One region of the Neobacillus sp. KR4-4 genome, then DNA from elsewhere that is predicted to be linked to it. Evidence: riboswitches for the same ligand, from Rfam matches in the RefSeq annotation. Region 1 holds a riboswitch; each other region holds the start of a gene.
The links. A riboswitch is a leader RNA that binds a small molecule or an ion and turns the genes downstream of it on or off. The one in region 1 is predicted to bind lysine.
Positions count from the first base shown of each region.

Region 2: another riboswitch for lysine. It lies ahead of ACE198_RS25635 (ABC transporter substrate-binding protein); the one in region 1 lies ahead of ACE198_RS07595 (aspartate kinase).
Region 3: another riboswitch for lysine. It lies ahead of ACE198_RS05255 (amino acid permease); the one in region 1 lies ahead of ACE198_RS07595 (aspartate kinase).
Region 4: another riboswitch for lysine. It lies ahead of dapA (4-hydroxy-tetrahydrodipicolinate synthase); the one in region 1 lies ahead of ACE198_RS07595 (aspartate kinase).

Region 1 covers NZ_JBHHJU010000005.1:180,444-188,084, forward strand. The annotation lists gene sdhB (succinate dehydrogenase iron-sulfur subunit) at 1-40, opposite strand, end outside; gene sdhA (succinate dehydrogenase flavoprotein subunit) at 56-1,804, opposite strand; gene ACE198_RS07585 (succinate dehydrogenase cytochrome b558 subunit) at 1,862-2,470, opposite strand; gene ACE198_RS07590 (YslB family protein) at 2,914-3,357, shown strand; gene ACE198_RS07595 (aspartate kinase) at 3,404-4,621, opposite strand; lysine riboswitch at 4,735-4,912, opposite strand; gene uvrC (excinuclease ABC subunit UvrC) at 4,983-6,755, opposite strand; gene trxA (thioredoxin) at 6,897-7,211, opposite strand; gene ACE198_RS07610 (electron transfer flavoprotein subunit alpha/FixB family protein) at 7,358-7,641, opposite strand, start outside.
Region 2 covers NZ_JBHHJU010000038.1:32,759-40,399, reverse strand. The annotation lists gene ACE198_RS25645 (vanadium-dependent haloperoxidase) at 1-906, opposite strand, end outside; gene ACE198_RS25640 (M20/M25/M40 family metallo-hydrolase) at 1,520-3,172, opposite strand; lysine riboswitch at 3,356-3,538, shown strand; gene ACE198_RS25635 (ABC transporter substrate-binding protein) at 3,620-4,417, shown strand; gene ACE198_RS25630 (amino acid ABC transporter permease) at 4,490-5,173, shown strand; gene ACE198_RS25625 (amino acid ABC transporter ATP-binding protein) at 5,170-5,892, shown strand; gene ACE198_RS25620 (5-methyltetrahydropteroyltriglutamate--homocysteine S-methyltransferase) at 6,213-7,316, opposite strand; gene ACE198_RS25615 (bile acid:sodium symporter family protein) at 7,540-7,641, shown strand, end outside.
Region 3 covers NZ_JBHHJU010000004.1:26,199-33,839, forward strand. The annotation lists gene ACE198_RS05215 (DUF1657 domain-containing protein) at 1-204, shown strand; gene ACE198_RS05220 (DUF1657 domain-containing protein) at 279-485, shown strand; gene ACE198_RS05225 (DUF421 domain-containing protein) at 504-1,364, shown strand; gene ACE198_RS05230 (DMT family transporter) at 1,425-2,408, opposite strand; gene ACE198_RS05235 (PH domain-containing protein) at 2,602-3,216, shown strand; gene ACE198_RS05240 (nitroreductase family protein) at 3,256-3,888, opposite strand; gene ACE198_RS05245 (winged helix-turn-helix transcriptional regulator) at 4,022-4,381, shown strand; gene ACE198_RS05250 (YitT family protein) at 4,424-5,236, opposite strand; lysine riboswitch at 5,442-5,632, shown strand; gene ACE198_RS05255 (amino acid permease) at 5,735-7,216, shown strand; gene ACE198_RS05260 (helix-turn-helix domain-containing protein) at 7,301-7,525, opposite strand.
Region 4 covers NZ_JBHHJU010000001.1:5,271-12,911, forward strand. The annotation lists gene desA (Delta(5) desaturase DesA) at 1-805, shown strand, start outside; gene ACE198_RS00070 (response regulator) at 897-1,415, shown strand; gene ACE198_RS00075 (ribonuclease J) at 1,489-3,162, opposite strand; gene dapA (4-hydroxy-tetrahydrodipicolinate synthase) at 3,325-4,212, opposite strand; lysine riboswitch at 4,342-4,521, opposite strand; gene ACE198_RS00085 (hypothetical protein) at 4,619-4,804, opposite strand; gene ACE198_RS00090 (MFS transporter) at 4,899-6,113, opposite strand; gene ACE198_RS00095 (MarR family winged helix-turn-helix transcriptional regulator) at 6,127-6,546, opposite strand; gene ACE198_RS00100 (SAM-dependent methyltransferase) at 6,913-7,641, opposite strand, start outside.

The DNA.
Region 1 (7,641 bases):
GACGTGAAATAATAAATTTCACCATTTTAGTATCAGACATTATTCCTACTCCCCCTTAACTTTTTGCGTAATTGCGTTCGCGTGGCTTGATTAATGAGACATCAACATCTTCATAATGGAAGGCCGGTGCGGAAGAACTGTCAACAAATTTCGCCATTGTTGTTTTTAAGAATTCCTCATCATTACGAGTAGGGAAGTCAGGCTTATAATGAGCACCGCGGCTCTCATTCCGGTTGTATGCACCAATCGTAATAACACGAGCCAATTGAAGCATGTTTTGTAATTGACGAGTAAAGGCTGCCCCTTGGTTGCTCCATTTAGATGTATCATTAATGTTAATTTTTTGGTAACGTTCTAATAGTTCTTGAATTTTCTCGTCAGTTTTTAATAGTCTGTCATTGTGACGAACAACGGTTACATTATCCGTCATCCATTCGCCAAGCTCTTTATGGAGGATATATGCATTTTCATTTCCATTTAAGGACATAACAGCATTCCATTTTTCTTCTTGTTCTTTGACATGACGGTCAAAAACGGTAGAAGATACAGCATCAGAACTCTTTTCAAGACCTTTGATATATTTCACTGCATTTGGACCAACGACCATTCCACCGTAAATGGCAGAAAGCAAGGAATTGGCACCTAAGCGGTTCGCACCATGTTGTGAGTAATCACATTCACCAGCTGCAAATAGCCCTGGAATGCTTGTCATTTGATCGTAATCAACCCAAAGGCCACCCATTGAATAGTGAACAGCCGGGAAGATTTTCATTGGAACTTTACGAGGGTCATCACCCATAAACTTTTCATAAATCTCGATAATACCGCCGAGTTTAACATCTAATTCATGTGGATCTTTATGAGAAAGATCAAGGTATACCATGTTCTCGCCATTGATTCCAAGTTTTTGATTTACACATACATCGAAAATCTCACGTGTTGCAATATCACGTGGTACAAGGTTTCCATAGGCAGGATATTTTTCCTCTAAGAAGTACCAAGGCTTTCCATCTTTATATGTCCAAACACGTCCGCCTTCACCACGTGCTGATTCACTCATTAAGCGAAGTTTATCATCACCAGGAATGGCAGTCGGGTGGATTTGAATCATTTCTCCATTCGCATAATAAGCGCCCTGCTGGTAAACGATTGATGCAGCAGAACCTGTATTAATAACAGAGTTAGTTGATTTTCCAAAAATAATACCAGGGCCTCCAGTAGCCATAATAACGGCATCGCCAGAGAAAGATTTAATTTCCATTGTTTTTAAGTTTTGAGCAACAATCCCGCGGCACACACCATCGTCATCAACAACTGCACCAAGGAATTCCCAGCCTTCATATTTCGTTACAAGGCCTGCTACTTCCTCGCGGCGAACTTGTTCATCCAATGCATAAAGCAGCTGTTGACCAGTGGTTGCTCCAGCAAATGCAGTACGGTGATGCTGTGTTCCACCAAAGCGTCGGAAATCAAGTAATCCTTCAGGAGTACGGTTAAACATAACTCCCATACGATCCATTAAGTGAATAATTCCAGGTGCTGCGTCACACATTGCTTTTACTGGCGGCTGGTTAGCTAAGAAATCTCCGCCATATACTGTGTCATCAAAGTGAATCCATGTGGAATCCCCTTCACCTTTTGTATTTACTGCTCCATTAATACCACCCTGGGCACAAACAGAGTGAGAGCGTTTAACAGGCACTAAAGAAAATAATTCTACTGGTGTTCCTGTTTCAGCAACCTTAATCGTTGCCATTAAGCCAGCTAAACCACCGCCGACTACAATAACCTTACCTTTACTCATTCGTGACTCACTCCCTTAATCCAAAATCCAATATTTTTCCGAGCAATCGTTCATTTTTTATACAAAAGCTAGTAATGTCGTTACACCAACATAAGATAGAGCCAAGAAAATAACGATTGTCACGTATGTAGTAATCACTTGAGAACGAGGCGATACTGTAATGCCCCAGCTTACCAAGAATGACCACAAGCCATTTGCAAAGTGGAAAATTGCTGAAATGATACCAACAACATAAAATCCAAACATGAATGGGGATGATAGGATATCTTGCATCATTTGGAAGTTAACTTCATTTCCAAAAGCAGCAGCGATACGAGTTTCCCACACATGCCATGTGATGAAAATTAGTGTAATTACACCAGACACACGTTGTAGCATAAACATCCAGTTTCTAAAAAAACCATATTGACTTGCATTGTTTTTAGCTGTAAAAGCGATATACAGCCCGTAGATTGCATGGAATAAAATCGGTAAATAAATAATTACAGTTTCTAAAACATAGCGAAATGGAAGATTCCCCATAAAGTTCGCTGCTTTGTTGAAGGATTCTACCCCTTCTGTTGCATAGTGATTCACAATTAGATGCTGCATGACAAAGATCCCGATTGGAATAACACCTAGCAACGAATGCAATCTCCGATAAACAAACTCTCGATTACCCGCCATAAATTTACCCCCCTATAATGTTTAAAAAAAATGATGTTCAGTTTCTATCAAATTAAATCCACTTTTGTCGAAACTTCGCATCACTGTGACAATAATGTGACAAGTTCATTTTACTCCCATCATCTAAGAGCGTCAAGAAAACGGATACACATTACTCGGATAAAACTAAAATTTTTTAAATATATTGATATTATAATAATTAATATATACTCGCTAAAAAAATGGGTCATTTCTCAACATTTCTTGAATTCCTTCAATTAATTACCAAGAAAAAACGGTTGTTATTATTTCTTTATCGGGAATGATAATTATCATGGAAAACAAGGTAAGATATTGCAAAATAACAAAAAAATAAGCTAAATTTGATTCATTATAACTAGAAAAACTGTACTAAAAATTAACCAAAAATGTATATAATAGAATGATAGAAAGAGGGGAAGCTTGTGAATAATAGTACAGTTATGAATGAAACGATCGATATTGATGAACCTAGAACTATTTCCATCTTCGGATATGAACTAATCAGAGAAGTTCTCTTGCCTGAGATTTTAGGGAAAGACACACCTGAAATTTTATATTGGGCTGGAAAACGACTTGCACGAAAATATCCATTAATGGATTTAGAACAGATTATTGATTTCTTCGCCAAGGCCTCATGGGGCCAGTTAAAACTTGTGAAAGAAAATAAAACTGAGTTCCAATTTGAATTAATTAGTCCGCTCATTATTTCACGAGTTAAGTCAAAGGCTGAACATTTTTTCCAACTTGAAGCAGGATTCCTTGCCCAACAAATTGAATTGCAAAAAGAAGCCAACGCCGAAACCTTCGAACATCCAATAAAAAAATCCAATAAAGTTGTTTTCACAGTGAAATGGGAAAAAAACTAATTGAAAATGGTGTCAGGCACCGAATAGTGCCTGACACCATTCTTTTTTATTGAACTGCAAGTCCGAATGCTTCGTGTAAAGCTTCTACTGCTTTTAACATATTTTTTTCTTCTACAACGGCCGACACTTTTATTTCTGATGTGCTGACCATTTTGATTTGGATGTTGTTTGCAGCGAGTACCTCAAACATCTTTGCTGCTACACCGGGATTGGAAATCATCCCTGATCCGACAATCGACACCTTCGCTAATTTGTTTTCAGCATCAATTTGCTCATAATTCAAAACAGCTTTATTGTCTTCTAGGACCTTTAATGTTTCTAATAGATCATTTGTATGAATAGAGAAGGACAAATTCGCAGATCCACCCTCAGTTGTGCTTTGGATAATAATATCCACATTCAGATGATTTTCAGCAAGTGTGGTAAAAATGGTTGATAGGCTTGTTAATGAATTAGCCAACCCTAATACTGTTACTTTTGTAATTTCGTCCTCAAATGCAACTCCGCGGACAACTAAGTTTTGTTCCATTGCTGCTTCCCCCTCAATAACTGTTCCTTCTATTTTCTCCATGCTCGAACGAACTTCGAGACGTACTTGATAGTTTTTAGCAAATTCCACTGCTCGCGGATGAAGTACTCCTGCACCTAAATTAGCTAACTCCAGCATTTCATCGTACGATACCGATAATAGCTTGCGAGCACTCTTCACATATCTTGGATCCGTTGTGAAAACTCCCGTTACATCCGTATATATGTCGCATTTATCTGCCTTTAAGGCTGCTGCGAGTGCAACGGCTGTGGTATCGGAACCGCCACGGCCAAGTGTAGTAATTTCACCCTCTTCGGTGATTCCTTGGAATCCCGCAACAATAACCACCTTGCCGGATTCAAGCTGTGATTCAATCGCTGCTGTTTTAATATTAGAAATCCGGGCATTTCCATGGACTGGTTCGGTCATAATACCAGCCTGCCACCCAGTAAAGGACACAGCATCAAGACCTTGCTGGTTGAGAGCCATAGACAGTAACGAAATCGTTACTTGTTCCCCGGTCGATAACAGCATGTCCATTTCCCGTTTATTTGGCTGCGCTGAAATCTCCTTTGCTAAACCGACGAGTGTATCCGTAGATTTTCCCATTGCAGAAACAACAACAACCACATTATTTCCGCGGTCAACCTCACCTTTTACACATGATGCGACATTTAAAATTCTTTCTACATTAGCGACGGAGGTGCCTCCGAACTTTTGTACAATAATCCCCATGTTTGTTTTCCCCTTCTCCAGATGTAATTCATATTTTTCCCCAAATAAAAACAAAAAAGCAATGAGAAGGGCATCTCATTGCTTAAAACACGAAAAAAATTCTCGCACCTACAATGTAAGATAGCTCTCCAAGACATTAGTCTTGACAATCCAGCATTTATTCAATACGGGACCAGAAAAGAAAGTTATGAGACCTTCTTTACTTCGGCGAACATCCCCTTTCATGATTCTTCTCAGAAGCTCATCCTTCTCAGAACCACTACTCTTGAAGCTCGCACCTCTACCTTCACTTTAATACGTAAAAGTGATAGTAAATTAAATTTTCACTTATTATAGCATGTTCCTTTTTTTCTGACAATCTCTAGGATTGAAGTTTTTTGATTAATTCTTCGGCCACATTCATAGGAATTCCAATATTAATGAATTCCTCTTTACTTGCTTCTTTCATTTTTTTCACCGAGCCGAACTGTTTTAACAATAACTTTTTCCGTTTCTCCCCAATTCCCGGAATATCATCAAGCAAGGATTGAAACGCAGTTTTTCCGCGCAGTTGGCGATGGAAGGTGATCGCAAAACGATGGACTTCATCTTGAATCCTTTGCAGTAAATAAAACTCCTGGCTGTTTCGCCCGAGCGGAACAATTCCTAAAGGATTGCCATACAGCAATTGGGATGTCCGGTGTTTTTCGTCTTTTACAAGCCCCGAGAGCGGAATATCTAAGCCTAATTCATTTTCCAATACGTCTCGTACGGCTTCAACATGCCCTTTACCACCATCAATGATGATTAAATCAGGAAGAGGGAGTTCCTCTTTTAGCGCGCGTGAGTACCTTCTTCTCGTTACTTCTCGCATCGATTCATAATCATCCGGCCCTTGAACCGTTTTGATTTTGTATTTACGGTATTCACGATGGTTCGCCTTGCCATCAATGAACACTACCATTGCTGATACAGGGTCTGTCCCTTGGATGTTAGAATTATCAAAAGCCTCAATCCTGTGTGGCGTGTAGATTCCCAGTAATTCTCCCAGGTTCTCCACTGCCTTAATGGTTCGATTTTCATCCTTTTCAATTAGTGAAAATTTTTCATTCAAAGCAATTTTTGCATTTTTAATCGCTAATTGCACAAGATCCTTTTTCTGTCCTCGTTGCGGCTGAAGCACTTTAACTTCCAACAGTTGTTCTGCTAAACTCAACTCGACATCATCTTGAATGAGAATTTCTTTCGGCTTAAAATGATTGGCTTTCGAATAAAACTGACCGAGGAACGTTAAGATTTCTTCCTCTGGCTCATTATAGACGGGGAACATAGAAACGTCCCGCTCAATTAGTTTGCCTTGGCGGACAAAAAAGACTTGCACACACATCCAGCCTTTATCGACGGCATAGCCAAAAACATCACGATCAGTAAAATCGGTCATCGTAATTTTTTGTTTTTCCATAATCGTTTCAATATGGATGATTTTGTCACGGTATTCTTTTGCACGTTCAAAGTCCAATTCTTCGGAGGCAGCAGCCATTTTCTCCTTCAGCTCTTTTTTTATTTCCTTATACCCGCCATTTAAAAAGCGGGTGATTTCATCCGTCATCTGTTTATACTGCTCTTCCTGAACTTCATTCACACATGGTGCCAGGCACTGTCCTAAATGATAGTATAAACAGACTCGGTCCGGCAGGGTTGAGCATTTGCGGAGCGGGTAGATTCGGTCAAGAAGCTTTTTGGTTTCATTTGCAGCTGTCACATTGGGATACGGACCAAAGTATTTGCCTTTATCCTTTTTTACTTTTCTTGTGATAATAAGTTTGGGATGCTTTTCCGCTGTTAACTTGATAAACGGATAGGTTTTATCATCCTTCAGCATGATATTGTATTTTGGATCGTACTTTTTAATAAGATTCAATTCCAGCAAAAGTGCTTCAATATTCGAAGAGGTTACGATATATTCAAAGTCCTCAATTTCATTGACAAGTCTTAGTGTCTTCCCATCGTGCGATCCCGTAAAATAGGAACGGACACGATTCTTTAGTACCTTAGCTTTTCCCACATAAATAATCGTTCCCTGACGGTCTTTCATTAAGTAGCAGCCAGGTTGATCCGGCAGCAGCGTCAGTTTTTGCTTAATTGTTTCATTCATTCCGGCCACTCTCTCCCGTCTTATATATAATCTACTGTTAAAATATTAAAGGAAACGGCGCATAATTAAAAGTAGTAGTCTCTTGGAAAAATAAAAAAACCTTAGCTGGGTTATTTCCAAGCTAAGGCATTTTCATTTTATTTACACATGTTTTTCTAAAACACCTGCTAGTGCATCTTTTGGTTGGAAGCCGACAACTTTATCAACGACTTCTCCATTTTTCATCACTAATAAAGTTGGGATGCTCATTACACCAAAGTTTGCTGCAGTTTGCGGGTTATCATCCACATCAAGTTTAGTGATTTTTACCTTATCGCCCATTTCTAAATCAAGTTCTTCAAGAACGGGAGCGATCATTTTACAAGGTCCGCACCATGGTGCCCAAAAATCTACAAGAACAAGGCCTGAACCAGTTTCAGCCGAAAAGTTTTGATCAGTTAAATGTGAAATTGCCATTTATATTGCCCTCCTAATGATTACTGAGTTACTACCGAAAGTATAACATCGTTTAAAAAATCAAGCTAATAAATTGCTTCATCAATTATTATCCCCAAAATAAACAAAATACAAAACGAGCGGAAGCATTCCGCTCGCCCTTATTATTATGAGTGTACTTTGAGCTTTTTAAACTCCTCAGTTAGTAATGGAACTACTTCAAACAAGTCACCGACAATTCCGTAATCAGCTACTTTAAAAATGTTTGCTTCTGGGTCCTTGTTAATAGCAACGATTACTTTTGAGTTAGACATCCCGGCTAAATGCTGAATAGCTCCGGAAATGCCGCAAGCAATATAAAGATCTGGTGTAACAACCTTGCCCGTTTGGCCAATTTGCAGCGAGTAATCACAATAATCAGCATCACAAGCACCACGAGAAGCACCTACTG
Region 2 (7,641 bases), on a different contig from region 1:
TAATGCTTTACTGCCATAGCTTAGCAAAAGGTAACAAGCCATTAACCCGCTATCAATCGAACTATCATTGTGTACCCATTCGGCTAAATCCCGGCCATTGCGAATATAGCGGGGTACGGAATCCATCTTTTTGTTATGAGGATTTGAGCCGTTTTGTACGGCCAGCCATTCGCTATAGGAAGTTAGATGGTCATCCCCTGGCAAAATAGTATTGTATTGTTGGATAATTTCAGTAGAAACAAAGGGGATATTTTTCCATAAAAATTGTGAAATATAAGGCCCTTCTATGCTGCCTTGATAGTTCCCGCGGAACAATGTACCTGTCGTGACTTGTCCATTGATTTTTGGCCCATTAAAAACAGGCAGACCTGAAAGTTCTGCGGCTGCATCCTTTGTTAATTGGTTGCTATCGTATTCATTGAATGGAATGTCTCTTGCAAGTGCTTGCCAATAAAGCTCAACCATTTCTCCAGCAAGATCAGCACTGCTAAAGTCTGGAGGTGCGTGAAGAACCAGCTGATGACTATCGGGTCCGACTAAGTCATATGCATATGCAGACTGTGGATTTACCAGCTTCGCAGCACCACCCATTGGAATCTTCTCAAAATCTTTCGAGTCTCCTGATTTCAAAGCTTCTAAATAATTATGATATGCTTTGAGATTAACCTCTCCTAACTCATTATGCGGCAATGCTTTCGAATAACTGGCTATTTTATTTGGATACCTATCTTCATCCCCATTATTTCGATGGTTGACCAGCGGCTGATTCTTATAGAATTTCGCGGCCTCCATACGAATTTCAAATGCTTTATCGCGTCTTTCGGCAGGAGATAAGGGACCGAGAAGACACGAATTTATATACCTGGACATTTTTTTAATTACCTTTTTAAATTTGTGCTTGTCCAATAGATCACCTCTATTTATCGTATTCATTTTTTCTTTTTTTGTTTATGAAATTTATTATTTTTATTATTCTTGGAAATGGCATTGGGGGAAAATATATTAAACTCTTGGTCTCAGAATGGTATGGTCGAAATATAAAAAAATAAATTGACAAATTTTAGAATCCTATTAAATGTAAGATAGTTTTATCCTCAAATTCTTCTCTAACTATTCTTTTTATATTAACTACTCCGCAAGTCTTTAAACGGTAAAAAAAAGCACTTTCTCAACTAGCCGACAAAAAGATGTTGATTCCCGCATCCGGGATCAAGAGGGTTCGCTCTTATCGGTTGGGGGATCATGTTAAACACCCGATCAGATAAATAAGCGGAAAAATTCCGCTTATTTAGAAATTATCATTAAAAATAACCAAAATAGCCGGAGAAATTCCTCCTATTTACTCGAAAAGCGCGAAAATGGTGGATTTCGCTTTGAATAACCGGAAAAACTTCCCTTATTTACCCCAAAACGAGCTCCATTCTGCATTTAACCGGAAAAACTCCGCTTATTTTCCGATCGCGCCGGTGCCGCAAAACAAAAAAGCCTGTAGACCAGACGAGTCTACAGGCTTTTGGCCTCAATGATTTAATAGTTTCTGAATCACGAGGTTTGTTAGATTTGGTACGATTTCAAAGGAGTAAGTCATTTCTAGTCTTTCAAGTTTCTTGTGAGCATCTAGACCATAAGGGCCGATGTTGATTACTGGTACATTGATATCGCGAATGTCTTGGTAGTCTACAAAGAGCTTGGTGCCCCAGCCAGGGTTATTGTTCGATTCGGCATTAATACCGGCTTCGTCATCACTAAGCGCAACAAAACTCATATCTGAGATATAAGGGAAAAAGTTACGTGTCACCATCGGATGTTGATAGTATGGCTGGAGCTCATCCACTGCTTCATCCAAGGCCGTAATTAAAGCAAGCTCGTCCGTTGTTTTCCCTGTCAATTCAATTCGTGGAGAGTACAGGGATGAGTAAAACAGAATAATGGCCGGATTTTTATCCTTCATCCATTTCCATGCTTCCTCGACCACTTTTGCCGCAAACATGCGCGTATCTAGTTCTGTATTTTTTAAAAGCTGTTCTTTAAATTGACTCATATGTGCCGTGAACGCTTCGCCGTTCTCTTCAACCAATAATTGTTCCATTTCCTCGTACGTCATCACTCTAGGTTTCCAAGGGTGCTGTACATAGGGTTCGCCGCTTAATGTGCTGTATTGTTTATACCTTTCTTCAAAGGAAGTCAGGGCATTGGTAAAAGCAATGATCGCTTGTTCCCTTAATTTTTCAAGCACGTCCTTTGGCGACCAGGAATGAATAAAGAAATTGTAATAAACATAGGCAGCTAAGGCCGTTTGAACGGTATAAGAAGGCTTCAAATCCGTTTGTTTTAACGAAACAGGAGGCACGGTTGTTTCACCAAATGCTTCGTTACAAAGCTCTGGATTGTAATTGATTTGCCTGGTCAGCTCGGCGGCAATAAAGTTCGGATCAAGTCCCTCAAAGGCGGAGCCTACATGCGTTTCTGCTCCTGTAATAAAGAAAGATGGCAGAAGCTTTCCGACGGTCCCTTTGTAGATATAGCGATTTTCGTCGCCTTCATATCTTGGTGAAACGAAATCCGCATTAATCGCGGCTACATAGGTAAACCCATGTTCCTTTTTCCAGCGTTTCAATGTTTTCAATGCGGAAAGAACACCGTGTGAACTGTCCTCTTCGTCACATTCTGATAAGAGAACGATGTTTCCGTCTAGTTCTTCAGGGTGCTCGGAATAATAGTTTAAGAGATATAAGTGGCTGGCAACCCCGCTTTTCATATCAAGGACGCCGCGGCCAAATAACCAGTCGCCTGAGTCTAAATGCTCTTTAGCGGCAGCCGGCAGCTGTTCCGTTTTTAGTGACTCCATCAGTTGGTCTGGGAAGCAAGCCTGGTCTTTTAAATGGTTAAAATCTTCAATCCCAACCGTATCAATATGACCCATCAAAATCACCGTGCGGCTGCTATTTCCCTTCGTTCCTTTCACAAAAGCAAGAACATTATAACGCTCTTGATCGTCGTTGAGTGTTTGTTCTAACACTAGGTGGCTAGGGTTTTGTGAAAAATAGGGAATAGAAGAAATCATAGAATATAAAGACTGTGCAATGGCCTTTTCGCCATTGGTATTAACGACACTTTCAATGTTTACAAGCTGTTTCGTGAATGTCAGCACATCCTCACGACATTGCAACATACGCCTGACCTTCTTTTCTAGTAAATTGGTATTTAGAAAAAATGTATATCAGAAGAGAAAGCCCGTCAAGTCTTTAATTTTGATAAAAAATAACATCAAAAATATTATTGCAAAAGTAAGAATATTTATATATACTAAAACTTGTTTCATTAAACTAAATATAAATCCTCATCTTTAAGCATTAGATGGGGTAGAGGTCGCGATTGATATTAGTATCCTATTGGAGATTCAGTGAAATCTATGAAAATAGGAAAAAGGATCCATCGCCGAAGCTTCTGAAATCACTGCGTTCAGAAAGCTGGGTCTGCACTCGAATAGGGGCAGAACTGTCACAGTTCCTTGGAATTGTGGAGAACTATCTTCACCAATGCTAACCGATGAGGGTGTGTAGAACACCGTCATACTCACATGGACGGTGTTTTTTTTATTACCTAGGAGGGGATTTTTATGAAAAAGTTTGCATTTTTATTAGCAGCGGCGATGATGTTGATTTTATCTGCTTGCGGCACGGAGAAGCCTGATGGAGAAAAGGCAGCAAAAGCAAGTGGCTCTAAGCATGAGTTAGTGAAAAAAGGGCTGTTAACATTCTCGATGACCGGGCAGTATCCACCGTTAAACTTTAAGAAAGACGGTAAATTGACTGGATTTGATGTTGAAATTGGAACAGAAATTGCTAAGAGAATCGGGCTTGAAGCCAACCCTGTAACCAATCCATGGGAAACGATTATCCAAGGATTAAAGGCAAACAAATATGATGCCATTATTGGAAGTATGACTGCTACACCTGAGCGAGATAAGCAAGTTGATTTCACCAATCCATATTATTTATCTGGTGCACAGATTTTTGTAGCGGAGGGCAATTCTGCGATTCAATCGAAAGAGGATTTAAAAGGCAAAAAAATTGGTGTTATTCAAGCAAGTACGTGGAAAGACATGGCCGATGAATTATCTGATCAAGTGAAAGGCTATCCAACAGACGTTAACGCCCTTCAAGATTTGGCGCTTGGCCGTTTAGATGCGGTCATCACGGATAAGATTGTCGGTGTGAGTGCTAAAAATGAAAAAGGCTTAAAAATTAAGGCCATTGGCGATTTATTGAATGAAGACCGTGTCAGTGTAGCGGTAGCTGAAGGAAACAAAGAGCTCGCTGAAAAAATCAACGAAGCCATCCAATCGATGATTGACGATGGGACGTATGAAAAAATCAGTATGAAATGGTTTAATACAAACATCATGGAAAAGTAAGAGAGGATCAAAGATTTTAGTGTAAGCACCTGATGTGGGTGCTTGCACGATTCAACGAAGGAGGTACGCATCATGATATTTATTGAAAATATTATCAGTATTTTTAGTGAACACGGAATTGCTTTTTTGAAAGCTTCTTGGATGACCATCGCGATAACGGCCATCTCGCTATTATTTGCCATGGTGATTGGTATAATTTTCGCGGGCTTTAAAATTTCCTCTAGTAAAATACTAAATCGCATTGCCGATATCTATATAGGTATTATTCGTGGAACGCCTCTCATTGTTCAGATTATGTTCCTTTATTATGGACTTGCCAATATCGTGAACCTGGACAGCTTCACGGCAGGGGCTCTGGCATTAGGTGTACATACAGGAGCCTATATTGCGGAAATTTTTAGAGGAGCGGTGCAATCCATTGACCGCGGACAGATGGAGGCGGCAAGGTCACTCGGAATGTCCTATTCTCTTGCGATGAGGAGAATTATTTTCCCGCAGGCTTTCAAAAGAGCAATTCCGTCTTTAGCCAATCAGTTTATTATTGGCTTAAAAGATTCTTCCCTTGTTGCCTATATTGCCGTGACGGATCTATATAACACGGCTCTTAGTGTCCAAGGTGAAAACTATATGCCATTTGAAACGTACTTTGTTGTCGGCGTCTATTATTTGATTATCGTTCTGATTTTCACATGGGTTGCTAATCGGATTGAAAAGAAAATGGATGTCAGCAGACCTAAGGAGGCAGTAATCGCATGATTGAAATGAGCCATCTTTCAAAATCCTTTGGTAAGCTTGACGTATTAAAACAGATTAACTTAAGTGTAGAAGAGAAAGAGGTCGTTGTTCTGATCGGTGCCAGCGGCTCTGGTAAAAGTACGCTGCTTCGCTGCCTCAATTTTTTAGAAGTGGCAGAGAGCGGTGACATTATCATTGATTCTGAAAAAATAGACCTCGCAAAAACAAACTTAAATAAAGTAAGAGAAAAGGTAGGAATGGTGTTTCAGCATTTCAATCTTTTTCCTCATAAAACAGTCATCGAAAATATTATCGAAGCACCGATGTTTGTCAGAAAGGAAACAAAGGAAGCAGCGAGTTCCAAAGCCATGGCCCTTCTTAGAAAGGTAGGCTTAGAGGATAAAGCCAATTACTATCCAGAACAATTATCCGGCGGGCAAAAGCAGCGGGTAGCAATCGCGAGAGCATTAGCGATGGAACCAAAAGTGATGCTTTTTGATGAACCGACTTCAGCGTTGGATCCTGAACTTGTTGGTGAAGTGCTGCAGGTAATGAAGGATCTCGCACGTGACGGGATGACGATGGTGATTGTGACACATGAAATGGGCTTTGCGAAAGAAGTGGCCGACCGAGTCATTATGCTGGCAGACGGAAATATTATTGAAGAAGGACATCCAAATGATATCTTTGTCCATCCAAAACATGAACGTACAAAAAGGTTTTTGAACCAAATATTATAGAATGCCATCAAACTTGCCTTGGAGTATTCAAGGCAAGTTTTTTATCTTATGGCTCTGTTATAGCTTAATGATGATTTCTCTGTGTTTGAAAAATAAACGGGGAACTTCCGTTTAAATTGGGAAATACCCATATTTCCTTAAAAATAAAGGGAGTTTCGGATTCCCTTTTCCTGATATGCCATATATTTTAACCCTACTTTTGTACAACATTTAGATACATAGGGTGGCAGCCCTTGCCTTTTGTGTAAATATAGATATTAGGATAGTTGATACCACGGACAACGGAAGCAAAGGAACGCCCCCGCGCTTTCGAATTTCTCTTATTTCCACACATCATTCGCAATCGAAATCACATGTCTAACTTTATCCCATTGCTGTTCCTCTGTTAATAGATTTCCCTCTTCGGTAGAAGAGAATCCGCATTGCGGACTTAGGCATAGCTGGTCTAAGTCTACATACTTTGCAGCTTCTGCAATACGGGCTTTGATACGTTCCGGGTCTTCTAGGTCACCGAACTTCGATGTAATTAGACCAAGAACAATTTGTAAATCTTTCCGATTAACGTGTTGAAGCGGTGCAAACCCGCCAGAGCGCTCATCATCAAATTCTAAGAACAAGCCATCAAGCTTCAGTTCGCCAAAGATATATTCAGAAGCGTTATCATAACCGCCGCTTGCTGTGTAGGTCGATTTAAAGTTCCCGCGGCAGATATGCATCGTGATGACCATATCTTCTGGTTTGTTAGCAATCGATTCATTGATGGCACGGGTGAAAATTTTAATTAATTCTTCTGGTGTATAGCCCTTATCGGCAATTTGTTGATGGCCTTTCTCGGAAAAGAACACTGCCCAGGAAGTGTCATCAAGCTGCAAATAACGGCAGCCTGCCTCGTAAAATGCCTGAATTGCTTTTTGGTAGGCTTTAATTAAATCATCAAAGAACTCATCTTTGTTTGGATAAACTGCTTCCTCAATAACTCCTCTAAAAAAGAGCATATTTGGACTTGGAATCGTGAATTTTGCGACATGGTCACCCTTGATGCTGTGCAAGAATTTATAGTCTTCGATAAATGGATGCGGACCGAAGTCTAGTTTGCCATTCACCTTTAGTCCGTGAGCTTTTGTTTGGACACCGTGAAATTGAATTCCTGCCTCAGCTTCATAAAGCTCAACGCCCTCAAGGCCCGCTAGGAAGTCGAAATGCCACCATGCACGGCGGAATTCCCCATCAGTTACAGCGGAAAGACCTGCTTCTTTTTGTTTTTCTACTAATTTAATAATTTCTACATCTTCGATGGCACGAAGCTGTTCCGCTGTGATTTCTCCGTTTTCTTTTTGAAGACGTGCTTGTTTTAGTCGTTCGGGACGAAGGAAGCTTCCGACGTGATCGGCTTTGAATGGTGCTCTAGTAAGTGTTTTTGTCATTATTTGTCTGCTCCTTAATAAATATAATTTTTATTATATAGATAATTTTCAAATAATGCACAGATGAAATATCTGCTGTAAATCCTTTTTAAATATGTAAGCCTTTACGTTTTTTCTGAAAATAATTATTGTATAGAAAATATTGATTTTTTTAAATATTTATACTAATATATAAAAATATTAATTATTTGGAGAAACGAAATAATTCAGGGGGTACTATATTATGGGCGTCATCGAGAAAATCAGCGGGTTTGCTGGAAAGACCTTTACATTATGGGTATTAATCTTTGCTGTTGTTGCGTTTAATTTTCCCACTCACTTTGCG
Region 3 (7,641 bases), on a different contig from region 1:
ATGACAGTTGGAACACAAGTAAAACAAGCATTGGCAGGACTAAAAAGTGCTCAGGCAAGTTTTGAAACTTTTGCACTAGCCACAGATAACCAAAATGCAAAGCAACTTTATCAACAAGCGGCACAACAGACTCAATCTGTTCTTGATAGCGTTGAACCGCGCCTTCAAGAGATTCTCAAGGAAGAGCCTCAGTATAATCAATAAAATGCAGTTTTAGGTTGGCATTTTTGCCAACCCCTTTTTGATATATTGAATCCCTTATGAAAGGAAGTTTACTTGTGACTATCGCTTCAAATGTTAAGCAATGTCTAGCTACTATGAATGGAATCGAAGCACAACTTGCTTCCTTCGCGCTAAATTCTTTAGATAGTGAAGCACAAGCTACATTTAATCAAGCCATGTTAACGGTTGGAGAAGTAAAAAAAGACCTCCAGTATCGTGTATTAGAACTTGAACGACATGAACCCCAATACAAAGGGTCATAAATCTTGAGGTGAGAAATGATGCCAGATTGGGTTTTTATAATAGTCCGTTCGATAGTCTTCTTGGTACTCTTATTTATTACCACCAAAGTACTAGGTAAGAAACAAATATCTGAACTGTCATTCTTTGAATATGTTGCAGGTATTACCATTGGAAGTATTGCTGGAGAAGTCGTAACGGGTTTAGAAGGTAATATGTTCCATGGTGCACTGGCACTTGTTGTTTTTGGATTCGTAACTTTTCTAGTGAATTTCTTAGCTATAAAAAGTAAAAAGTTTAGTGATTTTGCTGAGGGAAAAAGTACTGTTGTTATTAAGGACGGAAAAATTTTAGAAGAAAACTTGAAAAAAGAAAGATATACCATCGATGAATTATCGGCTCTTCTAAGACAGAAGAATATTTTTAAATTTGCTGATGTAGAATTTGCAGTGTTAGAACCGCGCGGAAATTTAAGTGCATTATTAAAAAGAGAAAACCAACCACTCACACCCAAAGATTTACAAATGAAAATGCCGAATGAGAAAGAACCACAAACGGTTATCATGGATGGAAATATTGTTGATGAATCGTTAAGATGTGCAGGAAAAGGCAGAGGCTGGTTATATACAGAGTTAGAAAAACTAGACGTAACCCTTGATAATGTATTCCTAGGACAAGTGGATTCATACGGAGAACTTACGGTAGATCTATACGATGATAAAATTCAAGTTCCAGCTCCCGCACAACGTCCACTACTTCTGGCTACCTTAAAAAAAATTCAGGCTGATTTAGAGATTTTTTCGCTTGAGACCGATTGCGAAAAATCAAAAGCAATGTATAAGCGAAATGCTAAGAAGATTCAAGAAACCATTGATGTCTTAAGTCCCTATTTAAATGGGTAATAACACTAAAAAACCAATATAAAATCCTTATCAAGCTTATTTGATAAGGATTAATCATTTCTAACTATTCATTTTTATCGATTGACCATTTTGAATAATTTTTTGGTTACTTTTATGTGAAAAAAAGCTATGCAGGATCATACCAACCATGACCAATCCCATCCCCCACCAAGATAGCAGCGTCGGGAAGGCGCTGTTTAGTAATAATAATTCTCCAATTACAGCGAATAATACCTCCACAGATTGTGTCGCCTCAACAGCCGCAAGTTTCTGCATATTTCCTCTAACAAGATCAGTTGCTTTAAAAAATAAAATCGTGGCAATGACTCCTGAAGTTATAGCTACAAGTCCGGATTGGATTATTTGCCCTTTGCTTGGAGTACCAATCGTAAATAGTCCAAAAATCGATAAAACAATCCATAATGGAAGACTGGCTAAGGTCATCCCTAATACACGTTGGAAGACATCCAGCCGTCCACCACATATATCCATCATTTTTCGGTTTCCTAGCGGATAAGCAAATGAAGCAATTAACACGGGAAGTATACCTAGGGAAATCACACCAATTGAAATTTGATTGGCTTGTTCCATTTGCATCAAGATAATTCCTAGTAGGATTATTAATGACATACCCAAGCCCTTAAATGGGATTTTTCCCTTTTGCAGGATTGGACCTTTTTTAGTCATAACCCTTTCGTAAAAAAAGGGAGCAAGCAAAGACCCTGAGATAATGGTTACCTGCCAAGTGGCCGCAATGAGCCACCCTGGGGCATATGCTGCAGAAAAACAAATAGGACCATAAAATAATCCAAAGCCAACCGAACTCCATAATAGCCAGCCACCTGGATTTTTTTTCAAATCCCAAAGCAAGGGTTTAAGATTTTTTCTTCCAATGACAATAATAAGTAAAAAAGGGACCATAAAGAAATACCTTAAAGAAGCACTCCAAATCCAGCTGCCACCTGACTGGTCCATCGATCTGTTGAGGATAAACGTAAATGCAAAAAAGAAAGCCGCTAAGATCCCTAAAATAATCGGCCGCAATAACCTCAACTCCTTCTATTACATTATTAATATGTATATAGTGTATTTTCCATTATAATAGGGGAAGTATCAAGTTGTAATTTTTTTCTATATATGTGAATATTAACGTATAAAGTTTTTGGAGTAGTGATGAAACTTTATTGTCCCCCATTCGTAAGAAGGATGGAGAATTAAAAAAGTGAGGGTGATATTCATGTTTGGAAAAGTAGCTGCCGATATTTTAGGATTAAGTGATGTGGGCTCTGTTATTAAACCCGAGAATTATGACAAGGTAGACGCAGACGATTATGTCATGCATGAAGACAATGAAAAAATTTATTTTCTTATTAAATCCAAATCAGATGAATATTGCTTTACCAATAATGCTCTTATCCATTTAGATGGCACAAGTGCAACTAGCAAAAAACGGATGCTCCATCGTTATAGTTATGCTACCAACCGAATCTCAGACGTATATCTCGAAACCGCTGGTACGGTAGACCTTGACGTCGAAATTAAATTTAGAATCGGCTCAGTGCCCTTTTCCATTGATGTACATAAAAAACATATTGAGGAAATTAAGGATTTATATAAAGCCCTAATTAAAATTTCAGAAATATCACATGAAAATGAAATTTCCCTTCAGTTCGCTAAACAAAGCTTAGATGTTGCCTCCACTACTTTAGGTCGTGTGACAAGTGCAGACAGTAATTTGGTTGTACAATTCAAAATGCTTAATCAAGCGGCTTTTCAATGGTTAGAAGACAGCAAAAAGCAATATATAGTCAAAGATTTTGGGTATGTATTTGAAAAGTATATCAATAACTAAACCGTGAGGCGCATGAAAATTTTTCATGCGCCTCCTTTTTTATTTATATTCTATTAAAACATCTTCCAAAGGCAAACGAGTAGTATTAAAAGCAGGTGCTGCCGCCTTCCCCACTGAAATCAGGACAATTGGAAATAGTCGATCTTCAACATTAAACATTTTCACAAATTTTTCTTTATCAAATCCACCCATTGGAACGGTGTCATATCCTCGATCTTTTGCAATCAACATCAATTGCATTGACACTAAACCAGCATCAAATGAAGCAATATTTTTTAAGACTTCTTCTGAAGCAAATGGATAGGTTTTATTGGTACCTTCAATTAATCTATTCATATTAGCCTCATCCATAAAACCAGCTTCAAAGGCACTTTGGTATACTTTTTCCACGCTTTTATACATTTCCTTATCACCTAAGACAGCAATAACAGCAGAAGCTGTTTCGACTTGTTCTTGATTATTGGCTACTGCTCTAAGTTCCTTTTTTAACTCCTGGTCTTGGATCACGATAAAACGCCATGGTTGTAGATTACTTGAGGATGGTGCTTGTGTTGCTTCTTTTAACATTTCTTTTATTTCTTCTTGAGAAATTTTATATGTTGAATCATATTTTCTAACGGAGTGACGTTCTTTGATAACATCAGATAAACTTTTCGTTAAAGTAGTTTGCATGAGAGATTTCCCCCTAATCAATTTAACTTACTAATAGTAAGTGCAAAATCATCTTACTATTAGTAAGTACCTTTCGTCAAGAAAATAAACTATGATATGATATCGTTAGAAAAGTAAAAAAGAGGGATATTATATGAATGAACCGAACAACCACAAGTGTATGACTCCTTCTGAAGAGGAAATTAAGCATATATGTACCAATTTTCATAATGCGATTGAATTTATTGGTAAACGTTGGATGGGCTCCGTTATTTTTTCACTTATGGAGGGCCCGAAGCGATACCATGAAATTGTTACTTCCATTCCTGGAATCTCTGATCGATTGTTAACCGAACGCTTGCGTGATTTAGAGAATGAAGGATTGATTATTAAAAGGGTGATTGCCACTTCACCTAAGAAAGTGGAATATGAATTAACTCCAGCTGGGAAGGATCTTGAAGAAGTTATCCATGTGTTATTGAAATGGATAAAAAAACGAGGAAAATCCCGATGAAACAAAAAGGGTTACATCCATTTAATAGATGCAACCCTTTATTTATGGACTTGGCCGATGAAACAGCCCCATTACTTCAATCGTTTCTGTAATATTAACAAAGGAACGCGAATCGACTTCCGTGATTAAGTGTTTCACTTCATTAAGTTCGTATCTGGAAATGACTGTTATCAATACATTCCGCTGGTTATTTGAGTATCCGCCAACACCGTCCAAAACAGTTAAGCCTCGATACAAATTCTTTAGTAAATGATTCCTCATCTCTTCGCCTTTATCTGTAATAATCATTAGAGTTAATTTTGCATGATCCGTATAGATTGCATCGACTACTTTACCTGTCACAAAAATAGATACTAAGGTATAAAGTGCAGAATCCCAATCAAACAAAAATCCACTAATCATAATAACTACCGCATTCATGCCTGAAAGTAAAGTACCAATTGGAAAATCCCTTTTTCTTGCTACGATCATGCCAATAATGTCAAATCCCCCAGTCGATCCGGAACAACGGAAAACGATTCCGACACCTAAGCCCGTTAACGCACCACCAAAAATAGATGAAAGAATTCTATCATCTGCGATCGCAAATACGGGAATTACATATAATCCTATCGAGATAACAATAACCGAAAAGATCGAATTCACGATAAATCTTTTTCCTAACATTTTATATCCAATAATTAACAAAGGAAAATTCAAAAGGAAATTTGCCACCCCTGTATTCACCGGTGAGATCATCCCTAATATCATTGAAATTCCACTTAATCCACTGCTCAATACTTCATGTGGGATTAAGAAAAGGTTAAAGGCAACCACAATAATTAGAGATCCCAATATCATTCCAACAATCTGCATGGTAAAAATCCTCCTAATACGAACAGGCATCAATTCTAATTCAAAATAATACCGATACTCTCACTTAAAGTAAAATAAAAAAATTAATTTAAAAAAAACAAATTATCTGTTTATTGCTGATTAGAAAATTACATATTGACAAATCTATAAAAATTCATTTACTATATTAATATATTTAATTTCATATGATAAATCCTCATCAAACCGATGAGGTAGAGGTCGCGGTTTTTATTAGTAAAGTGGACGAGATGTGAGAGACATTCATGACTCTACTTAAAAGGAAAAACTGCCGAAGTGTGCTTTTACTCTTCAAAAAGCATGCTGGGTCTGTCTTCAAATAGGAACAGAACTGTCACGATTATTTCTACCAGCTAATCGTGTTGAGCTATCTTTCGGAAGGTATGATGCGGGGTATTGTAATGCCATCGATTATTCCTCGATGGCATTTTTGTATTCCAAACTCCTTCACGAAAAAAAGAAAAAAGAGGAGTCAAGACTATGCAAAATGCTAGAGTATTAAAAGAATCTGAATATACCAGTGATTTAACACTAGAAAAAGCTCCATCGGACTTAAAAAGAGGGTTAAAATCTCGTCATCTCACCATGATTTCGCTTGGCGGAACGATTGGAACGGGTCTTTTTCTTGCTAGCGGCGGCGCAATCCATAGCGCAGGACCTGGCGGAGCCATCCTATCCTACCTTGTTATTGGTGTCATGGTTTACTTTTTGATGCAAGGGTTAGCTGAAATGGGTGCCTATATGCCCGTTGCAGGAAGCTTTAGTACGTATGCCACCAAATTTGTCGATCCCTCCCTTGGTTTTGCGCTCGGCTGGAACTATTGGTATAACTGGGCCATAACGATTGCTGCAGAATTAGCTGCGGTAACGATGATCATGAAATTCTGGTTCCCAAATACTCCTTCATTTATCTGGAGCGGTATCTTTTTAGTGATTATGTTTCTCTTAAACTACCTTTCTGTTAAAGGATTTGGAGAAGCAGAGTATTGGTTTTCCTTAATTAAAGTGGTAACAGTTCTTATTTTTGTTGTTACTGGTACGTTAATGATTTTCGGTATCATGGGTAATGAAGCACCTGGCTTCAAGAACTTCACGATTGGTGATGCACCATTCCACGGTGGATTTTTGTCAATGCTAGGCATCTTTATGGCTGCAGGCTTTTCCTTTCAAGGAACTGAACTTTTAGGTGTAGCAGCTGGTGAAACAGAGGATCCAAAAAAAGCCATCCCACGTGCCGTGAAGCAGGTGTTCTGGCGTATTTTATTATTTTATGTATTGGCGATTTTAGTCATCGGGCTTCTTATTCCTTATACAAATGACAATTTAGCAAATGGCGACGTTACTGTAAGCCCGTTTACTTTGGTTTTCCAAAAGGCAGGAATTGCTTTCGCTGCATCAATCATGAATGCAGTAATCTTAACCGCCGTTTTATCGGCAGGAAATTCAGGAATGTATGCATCAACTCGTATGCTTTGGGATTTGGCCCGACAAGGTAAAGCTCCTAAATTCCTTGGAAAATTAAACAAAAGAGGCGTTCCAGTAAATGCCTTAATTGCAACAACTTTGGTGGGGACACTTGCTTTCCTTGCCTCATTCTTTGGTGATGGAACAGTGTATATCTGGTTGTTAAACGCTTCAGGCATGTCCGGCTTTATCGCTTGGCTGGGGATTGCAGTATGTCATTATCGTTTCCGAAAGGCTTTTATTGCCCAAGGCAAAGATTTGAGCTTATTACCATATAAATCAAAACTTTTCCCATTTGGCCCTATCTTTGCTTTTCTTGTATGTGGATTTGTTGTCTTAGGACAAAACTATTCAGCATTTATGGGTGAACATATCGATTGGAATGGAGTATTAGTCTCCTACATCGGCCTGCCATTATTCTTACTTGTTTGGGTGGGATATAAATTAACAAAGAAAACGAAAGTAATTCCTTTAAAGGAATGTGACTTAAACCCTTAATTCCAAAGAAATAGTACGCAAAAATGCGTGCTATTTTTTTCATACAAAAAAACAGACTCTATGTTGAGTCTGTTTTTTATGCTTCTATGCTTCTTTCTCCTCTGAAGACCAAATATATAAATCTTCAATGCGGCAATTCAATTCTTTGGAAATGGTCATTGCAGTATTTAGGTTCATTACTTTCTTTGACAAGTAGTCGTTGAGTTGAGCTTGGGGAATATTTGTACTCCTTCCCAAACTTTCCAAGTCCATACCGTTTTTGGATAGTAATACTTTGAGGTTACTTTTTCTTGCCTTATAATTTGTCAAAATGACACCTCACTTTCATTAAAGCATAACACATTACGTTTTGTTTTGAAAGGAAGTGGGCTTTAAGATTTCCAATTGAGCTTAATTATCCAATAAGAAAGCAATGGGATTAAGGA
Region 4 (7,641 bases), on a different contig from region 1:
TTCCTTTTTTAAAAGCCGGCGCACGAATCGAATCGTTGGCACGATGATGGGGGTACTAACAATCTTCCCGTTCGATAAATGGGGATATGAACATGCCGTTCACCACGCTACAAGTGGGAACTTGGATAAACGAGGTACAGGAGATATTTGGACATTAACAGTAGATGAATATTTAGCAGCACCACTAAAACTTCGTTTGGCTTATCGCTTTTATCGCAATCCTTTGGTAATGCTTGGGTTGGGTCCGATCTATGTGTTCCTTCTTAAGAATCGTTTTAATCGTAAAGGTGCAAAAAGAAAAGAACGTAATAACACATATTTAATCAATATTCTCATTGTAGCCTTAATCAGTTTGCTTTGTTTGGCTATCGGATGGCAGTCATTTCTCTTAGTTGAAGGCTCAATTTTCATGATTTCAGGCGCATTAGGTGTATGGCTGTTCTACGTACAGCATACGTTTGAGGATTCTTACTTTGAAGAAGATAAAGAGTGGGAATATGTGAAAGCGGCAGTAGAAGGAAGTTCATTCTATAAACTTCCAAAAGTATTGCAATGGTTAACTGGAAATATTGGCTTTCATCATGTGCACCATTTAAGCCCAAGAGTACCTAACTATAAATTGGAAGAGGCACATAAAAACACGCCTCCATTACAAAAGGTTCCAACAATTACGCTTGCTACGAGCTTAAAGTCTCTTCGCTTCCGTTTATGGGATGAAGAGCGAAAAAACTTTGTAACCTTTAAAGAAGTTAGAGTTTTAGCAAAGAAAAAGTTCACTGTCCAACAAGTGAAACCGGAAATTTAACAACTAAGGGTCCCATTATAACAGGCTAGCTCCCCTTCATTAAGGGGAGTTGTTATTTACATAACAACTGCCGGATAAGGAGAGAGCTTACATGATTCGAATCGTTATTGCAGAGGATCAGGAACTGCTGCTTGGAGCAATGGGTTCTCTCTTGAATTTGGAAGAAGATATGGAAGTGGTCGGTCAGGCGAGCAATGGGGAAGAGGCGCTTTCACTAGTGCATCAACTTCAGCCTGATGTTTGTATTATGGATATAGAGATGCCTGAAATGAGTGGGCTAGAGGCAGCAGAAGCATTAAAGTCATTTGGCTGCAAGGTGATTATCCTAACTACCTTTGCGCGAAGTGGATATTATATGCGTGCATTACGGGCGGAGGTAAGTGGGTTTTTATTGAAGGATAGCCCTAGTGATGAACTAGCCAATTCCATTCGCAGCATTCATAACGGGGATAAAATTTATAACGCCGAACTAATGGATGAAGACCCCATTGACCAAAAACAAGATATGGAAGTAATCCGCCAACATCACCTCAAAGAACATACAAAAATCAACACAGTCAAAAACTATCTCACCACTATACTAGATAAAATAAAATTGCCAACAGGTTAAAAATGAAGGTAATTAAAACATTGGGTGTCAGGCACCATGTGAAATTTTTTCACATGGTGCCTGACACCCTTTTTCATATTTCAATTATAATAGGGAGAATCATCGGTTTTCTTTTTGTTTGGGCGAATACGTATTGTCCGACGCTTTTCTTGATGTTTTGTTTCATGACATTCCATTGGCGGATATTTTCAGTTTGGAGGTCATTAATGGTTTTCTTAGTAAGGCGGTTAATCTCTTTGAGGAGCTGGTCTGAGTCACGGGCATAGACGAACCCGCGGGTAATCGTGTCAGGCCCAGAAATGATCTTCCGGTCTCCTTTACTAATGGTAATCACAATTACGAGCATTCCATCTTCAGAAAGCTGCCTCCGGTCCCTGAGCACAATGTCCCCAACATCGCCAACGCCCATCCCGTCAACATACGTATCCCCAGCTGGAATGGACCGGGTCTGACGTGCTACGGAATTTTCGACATCAACTACATCACCATTTTTAATAATAAATGTATTTCCCTTTTCTACGCCCACGGACTCTGCTAACATCTGGTGATGATGCAGCATTCGATATTCACCATGAATCGGAATAAAATAGGTTGGTTTCATTAAGGTAAGCATGAGCTTTAAATCTTCCTGATAACCGTGCCCCGAAACGTGCATGCCCGTTGAACTACCCGAGCCATAGATCACTTTAGCACCTAGTTGAAATAAGTTGTCGATGATTCTCGACACATATTTTTCATTGCCCGGTATTGGGGAGGCAGCTAAGATAACTGTATCCCCAGGATAAATGGAAACATCCCGGTAGTTCCCGCTTGCTAGTCGCGCAAGGGCCGCCATAGGTTCCCCCTGACTTCCGGTACATAGGATGGCAACCTTTTCCGGCGCCAGTTGGTCAACATCCCGTGCTTCGATGAGCATTCCCTCTGGCACGTTTAAATACCCGCGCTCTATCGCAACAGAAACGACATTTACCATACTACGGCCAAGCAGGGCGATCTTTCGATTGGATTTTATGGCAGAGGCGACGACCTGCTGGACACGATTTACATTCGAGGCAAACGTAGATATAAAGATTTTTCCTTCTGCTTTCATGAAGGCTTCATCTAAAGTGCCACCAATCATTTGCTCGGATGGCGTTAGCCCTTTACGCTCGGCATTGGTACTTTCTGATATTAAAACTAAGACACCTTGCTCACCAATATCAGCCATCTTATGAATATCAGAATGTTGATTATTCACCGGTGTTAAATCAAATTTGAAGTCCCCAGTATGAACGACATTCCCCTCAGGAGTATGAAAAACAATGCCGAGACAATCCGGGATACTATGACTTACTCTGAAGAAGGAAACGGTTGTTTCTCCAAACTCAAGCTTGGAATCTGAATCAATCGTCACGAGTTTCGTGTTGCCATTCAACCTGTGTTCGTCAATTTTTAATTCAATCAGGCCCAAGGTAAAGCGGGTAGCGTAAATAGGAACGTTCAATTTTCTTAATATATACGGAATCCCGCCAATATGGTCCTCATGTCCATGAGTGACAATCAAAGCACGGATTTTCTCCTGATTTTCTACCAAATAGGTAATATCAGGGATAATTAAATCAATTCCTAATAAACTCTCATCTGGAAACTTCCCGCCGCAGTCAATAATAAAAATATCGTCTGCATATTGAACCACATACATGTTTTTTCCGATTTCATTGATACCGCCTAAAGCAAAAATGGATAATTGCTGATTATTGGTTTGCAAGTAAATATCCTCCCTATTCCATGTAAATATGAATAGTATGCCCTTTTGGTTGGACTTTATTGGAAAGGGAAAGTGAAAAAATTTCAGTCAGGGTCCGAAAAATAAAAGGCTGTCAACAGCACGGAATTCAAAATTCCCTATGTGTTGACAGCCTACCAGTATTTAAATTAATGTTTTGACTTGGTGTCCAGGTAAAACCACTTGCAATGCCATTTCTTCATCGTGACTCAAAGGCAGCAATGGCAATCGAAGTCCACCAACTTGCACCCCGCTCATGTTCAGGGCTGCTTTTACTGGGGCCGGATTAGGAGCCGTAAATAATGCCTTCATAAGAGGCAGCAGTTGGCGATGAGAGTGAGCCGCTTCTTGGACGCGTCCATTTTTAAAATGATTTATCATTTCTTGCATTTCATTGCCAATTACATGAGAAGCAACAGATACAACTCCAGCACCGCCAATCGCTAAAACCGGCAGTGTTAAGCTGTCATCCCCACTATAAAGGGTAAAATCACTAGGGGCTTGGCTAATAATAGCAGCCATGTCATCCAGGTTGTCGCTTGCTTCCTTAACAGCAACAATATTCTCGATTTGGGATAGGCGAACAATGGTCTCTGCGGACAGATTGACCACACTTCGACCAGGGATATTATAAAGCATAACCGGTAATGATGTAGATTCAGCGATTGCTTTGAAATGTTGATACATACCTTCTTGGGAAGGTTTGTTATAGTATGGAGCAACGAGCATGATCCCGTCTACACCTGTTTCTTCAGCTTGCTTTGTTAAACTGATAGATGCCCGTGTATTATTCGAGCCAGTGCCAGCAATAACTGGGACTCTTCCTCTCGCTGCGACGACAACAGCTTTAAATAAAGCGATTTTTTCATCCGTCGTTAAAGTTGGAGATTCACCGGTTGTACCGGCAACGACGAGACCGTCCGTCCCATTTTCAATTAAATAATCTACTAATCTTCTTACTGCGTTAAAATCAACCTCGCCATTTTGATCAAATGGTGTAACCATTGCGGTTAAAACTTGGCCAAAATTCATTTTTTCTCACCCTTTTAATAAATTTTTATAAAATTTAGAGGTGGGCAAGGCCATTCAAAATTCAACGCAAAAAAGCAACAGTGAGGGTTCACTGTTGCAGTAGAAACATAAATAAAACTAAGTTCCCGTGCGTAAGATAGCCCTCCATATAGTCTCCTATATGACAGTTCTGTATTTATTCAATAGCAGAACCAGCTTCATGATAATGAGAATCAATGAAACTTCGGCAAATTCCCCTTTTTACAACCATCGTTGGACCTCATTATCCTCCAGTTGTGTACTAATGGTCTTTGCACCTCTATCCTCACTTCAAAAGTATTGAAGTAAGAAAAATATATAATTAATAGTAAATATATCAGAATATTCCTTTTGTTTCAAGGGGGAAAAGGAACTATATTTGTAAAGTTTATGCAGTTTCTAACCCCTGTTCTTCTTTTTCTACTTCTAATGCAGATACAATATATGCAAACCCGTTCATCACAAAATAAATAACATCCGATTGAATCTGTTCCTTTTCTCCTAAATAAGTATTTATGATCATACTGATGGAAAAGAAAACTACGAAGGATAATGCAATTTTATTAAAAATCATCAAATTTACCGACCCCTTTATTTAGGATTGTTATGTTAATCATATTTGCTTAAGACGGGTTTTATGTCTGCCGCCTGAAGGGTGGTGCTAGAAATCAATGAGTGCCAGGTGTTGGTTCATTCACCCTGGTTCTTCTTGGAAGTTCTTTCTTACCGTGCAGGAAGTGGTAAAGAACCATCGATGCAAGAACGACTGCACCTAAAATGACATACAAAGTACGATAGCCTGTTAACGGTATAATAAACCCGAGGATGTATGGACCGAACCCCAGACCCGCATCAAGAAAGATAAAGAAAGTGGAAGTTGCCAATCCCATCCGATGGGGAGGAGTTAGTTTTACTGCTATGGCTTGGGTACTTGATTGCAAGTTACCGAAACCAAGGCCGATTAATACTCCTGCTGCTAATAAAATAATGCTGATGCTTGCGGTGCTAAGCAGAAACAAACCAACGGCAAAGGCAATAATACATGGATACATAATATAGTTTGCCCCTTTTAAATCCATTATACGGCCGGTAAGGGGGCGTGATAACAACACGGCAATAGAATAAACTAAGAAAAAGAAACTTGCCGCGCTTACTAGGTCAATTTCTATTGCATAGAAGTTAATAAATGAAAGAACGCTGGAATAACAAAAAGCTACTACTAATGTAATAACTGCAATTGGCAATGCATTGGGCTCAATATAATTAGAAAGTTTAAATCCTTTTGTTTCAGTTGGTTGGGGTGTTCCTTCTAATTGAGGCACATTTACAAAGAACGCTGTGACTAAACTAATGATCCCTATTACAAGGGAGAAAATAAATATCATTTGAAAATCCGTATGCTGGGTCATGTATAGGCCAATGAATGGGCCAATTGCGGTAGCCAATGTTGCGCTCATGCTGAAATAGCCAATTCCTTCAGCTTTCCGTGAAGCAGGGATAATCTGGGCCACGATCGTTCCTGTTGCTGTACCAACCATTCCGGCTGCAATCCCATGGAGTAGTCGTGTTATAAGCAGGAAGGTAATCCCGAAATTCAGAAAATATAAAAGAAGTGTGAAAATAAAAAGGATGGCACCAATGATTAATGTTCTCTTCCTTCCAATAGACTCAATAAATCTACCGATTAAAAACCTGCCAATTAATGAACCAACAATAAAGATTCCTGTGGCAAGACCAGCTTGACTTGTGGAAGCATGAAATTCGTCTACTGCATAGACACCAATGATGACAATTAATAAATAAAAGACTAAAGTGACGAAAAAATTGACCCCGGAAACAATCGTAAAATCTTTAGTCCAAAGTTTAGCTCTTGGTTGATTCACGTTATTTAACCCCTTACTTAATAATATTATCTCGAATGATCCCCATAACCTGGATGGTTTCAAGCTGTTCAGGTTCTGAGATACCTTTTAAGATGTCATTTTCAAACTGATCAATCGTGACACGAACTTCCATATATACTTTTTTTCCTAGTTCTGTCAGCTGTATCCGCTTTTCACGTTTATCATGGCTAGGAACCTGTTCGACATAGCCCAGTTCCTCTAATCGATTAATAGTCCTAGTAACTGTGGGCTTTTCTACATATAAATAATGAGAAAGATCCACAAGTGTAGCAGGTCCATTATTGGATAAGCAGTGAAAAATGGACCATTGAGCTCTGTGAAGTTGATGCTCAGCCAAATGGAAATTCAATTTATTTTCAAACGGACGGTAAAGCATCAATAATTGATGAAAGAATTTTTGTGAAGTCTTTATTTAAATCACCTCAAATAAGTCGAATAGTTAGCTAGAGTAATAATTACCTTGGGTAACTATATTAGTGTAACAGATGTGGTTTTATAAGTCTAATTGTGGTTACTAATCAAACGATTGATTAAAAAGCGCTGAAGCCTTGAGATATATAGATTTATGAGGGTATAGGGTATTTTTGAAAAAACTAATCAAACGATTGATTAAATGGGGGCGAGGCCTTAGTATTAAAGGATTTTTCTGGAGTGAGAATTTTTTTTGTGGAAAAACTAATCAAACGTTTGATTAAAAAAGGTCGGAAAATACTGCTGAAAAACTAATCAAACGTTTGATTAAATAGGGTTGAAGCCTTGGTATATAAGGCTTGTAAGGTTATTTGTTTTTGTTATTCCTATATAAATACAGACCGAATCCCAACGTATCCCTGCCCCAGGTCAAATAGGTCCGGCGCCAAGTTCGAATCCGCTCCAACATCGCATCACAATCTGTATCATCTGGATTCTCAAGACAATAGTTCTCGACGGACATCGAATAAAGCCACTCGTAATCGTCCCAATCATCATCGTTGGCTACATAAGACCAAAGCGGGATTAATCCTAGTTCCTCGCCAGCTTTAACAGTATCTGCATGGGTTTTACATTCCGACTCATCAGCGCCTCCGAGCGCTTCTAAATAAGCAGGACTTGGAGTCTGTTTCCAATATCCCTCGCCAATCAGAATGTAACCATTTTGCTTAACTAGACGTTTTAATGTCTGTAAGGTGGGTTCCAATCCACCTAATGCGTGGGTTGAACCAATACAAATCCCCAAATCATACCCATCTTCCTCGCATCCTTCGACTGCTGAGGCGGCATCTTCCACAATAAACTCGATGCTGCCTTCGTGAATTCTGCCGTGTGCCTTTTGCTTTGCTTCCTCGATGGACCCTTCATACAATTCGATAGCTGTAGCGGCTACGTGGTAATTTTCCACCAAGCGGATTAACAGTTCGCACTTTCCTGCTCCTATATCAATTACTTTATCTTTTGCATTGGGAGAGATGATATCGAGCATCTTCATGATCTTGTCTTCACTGATTGGATTACTAAAGGCATGGTCGCA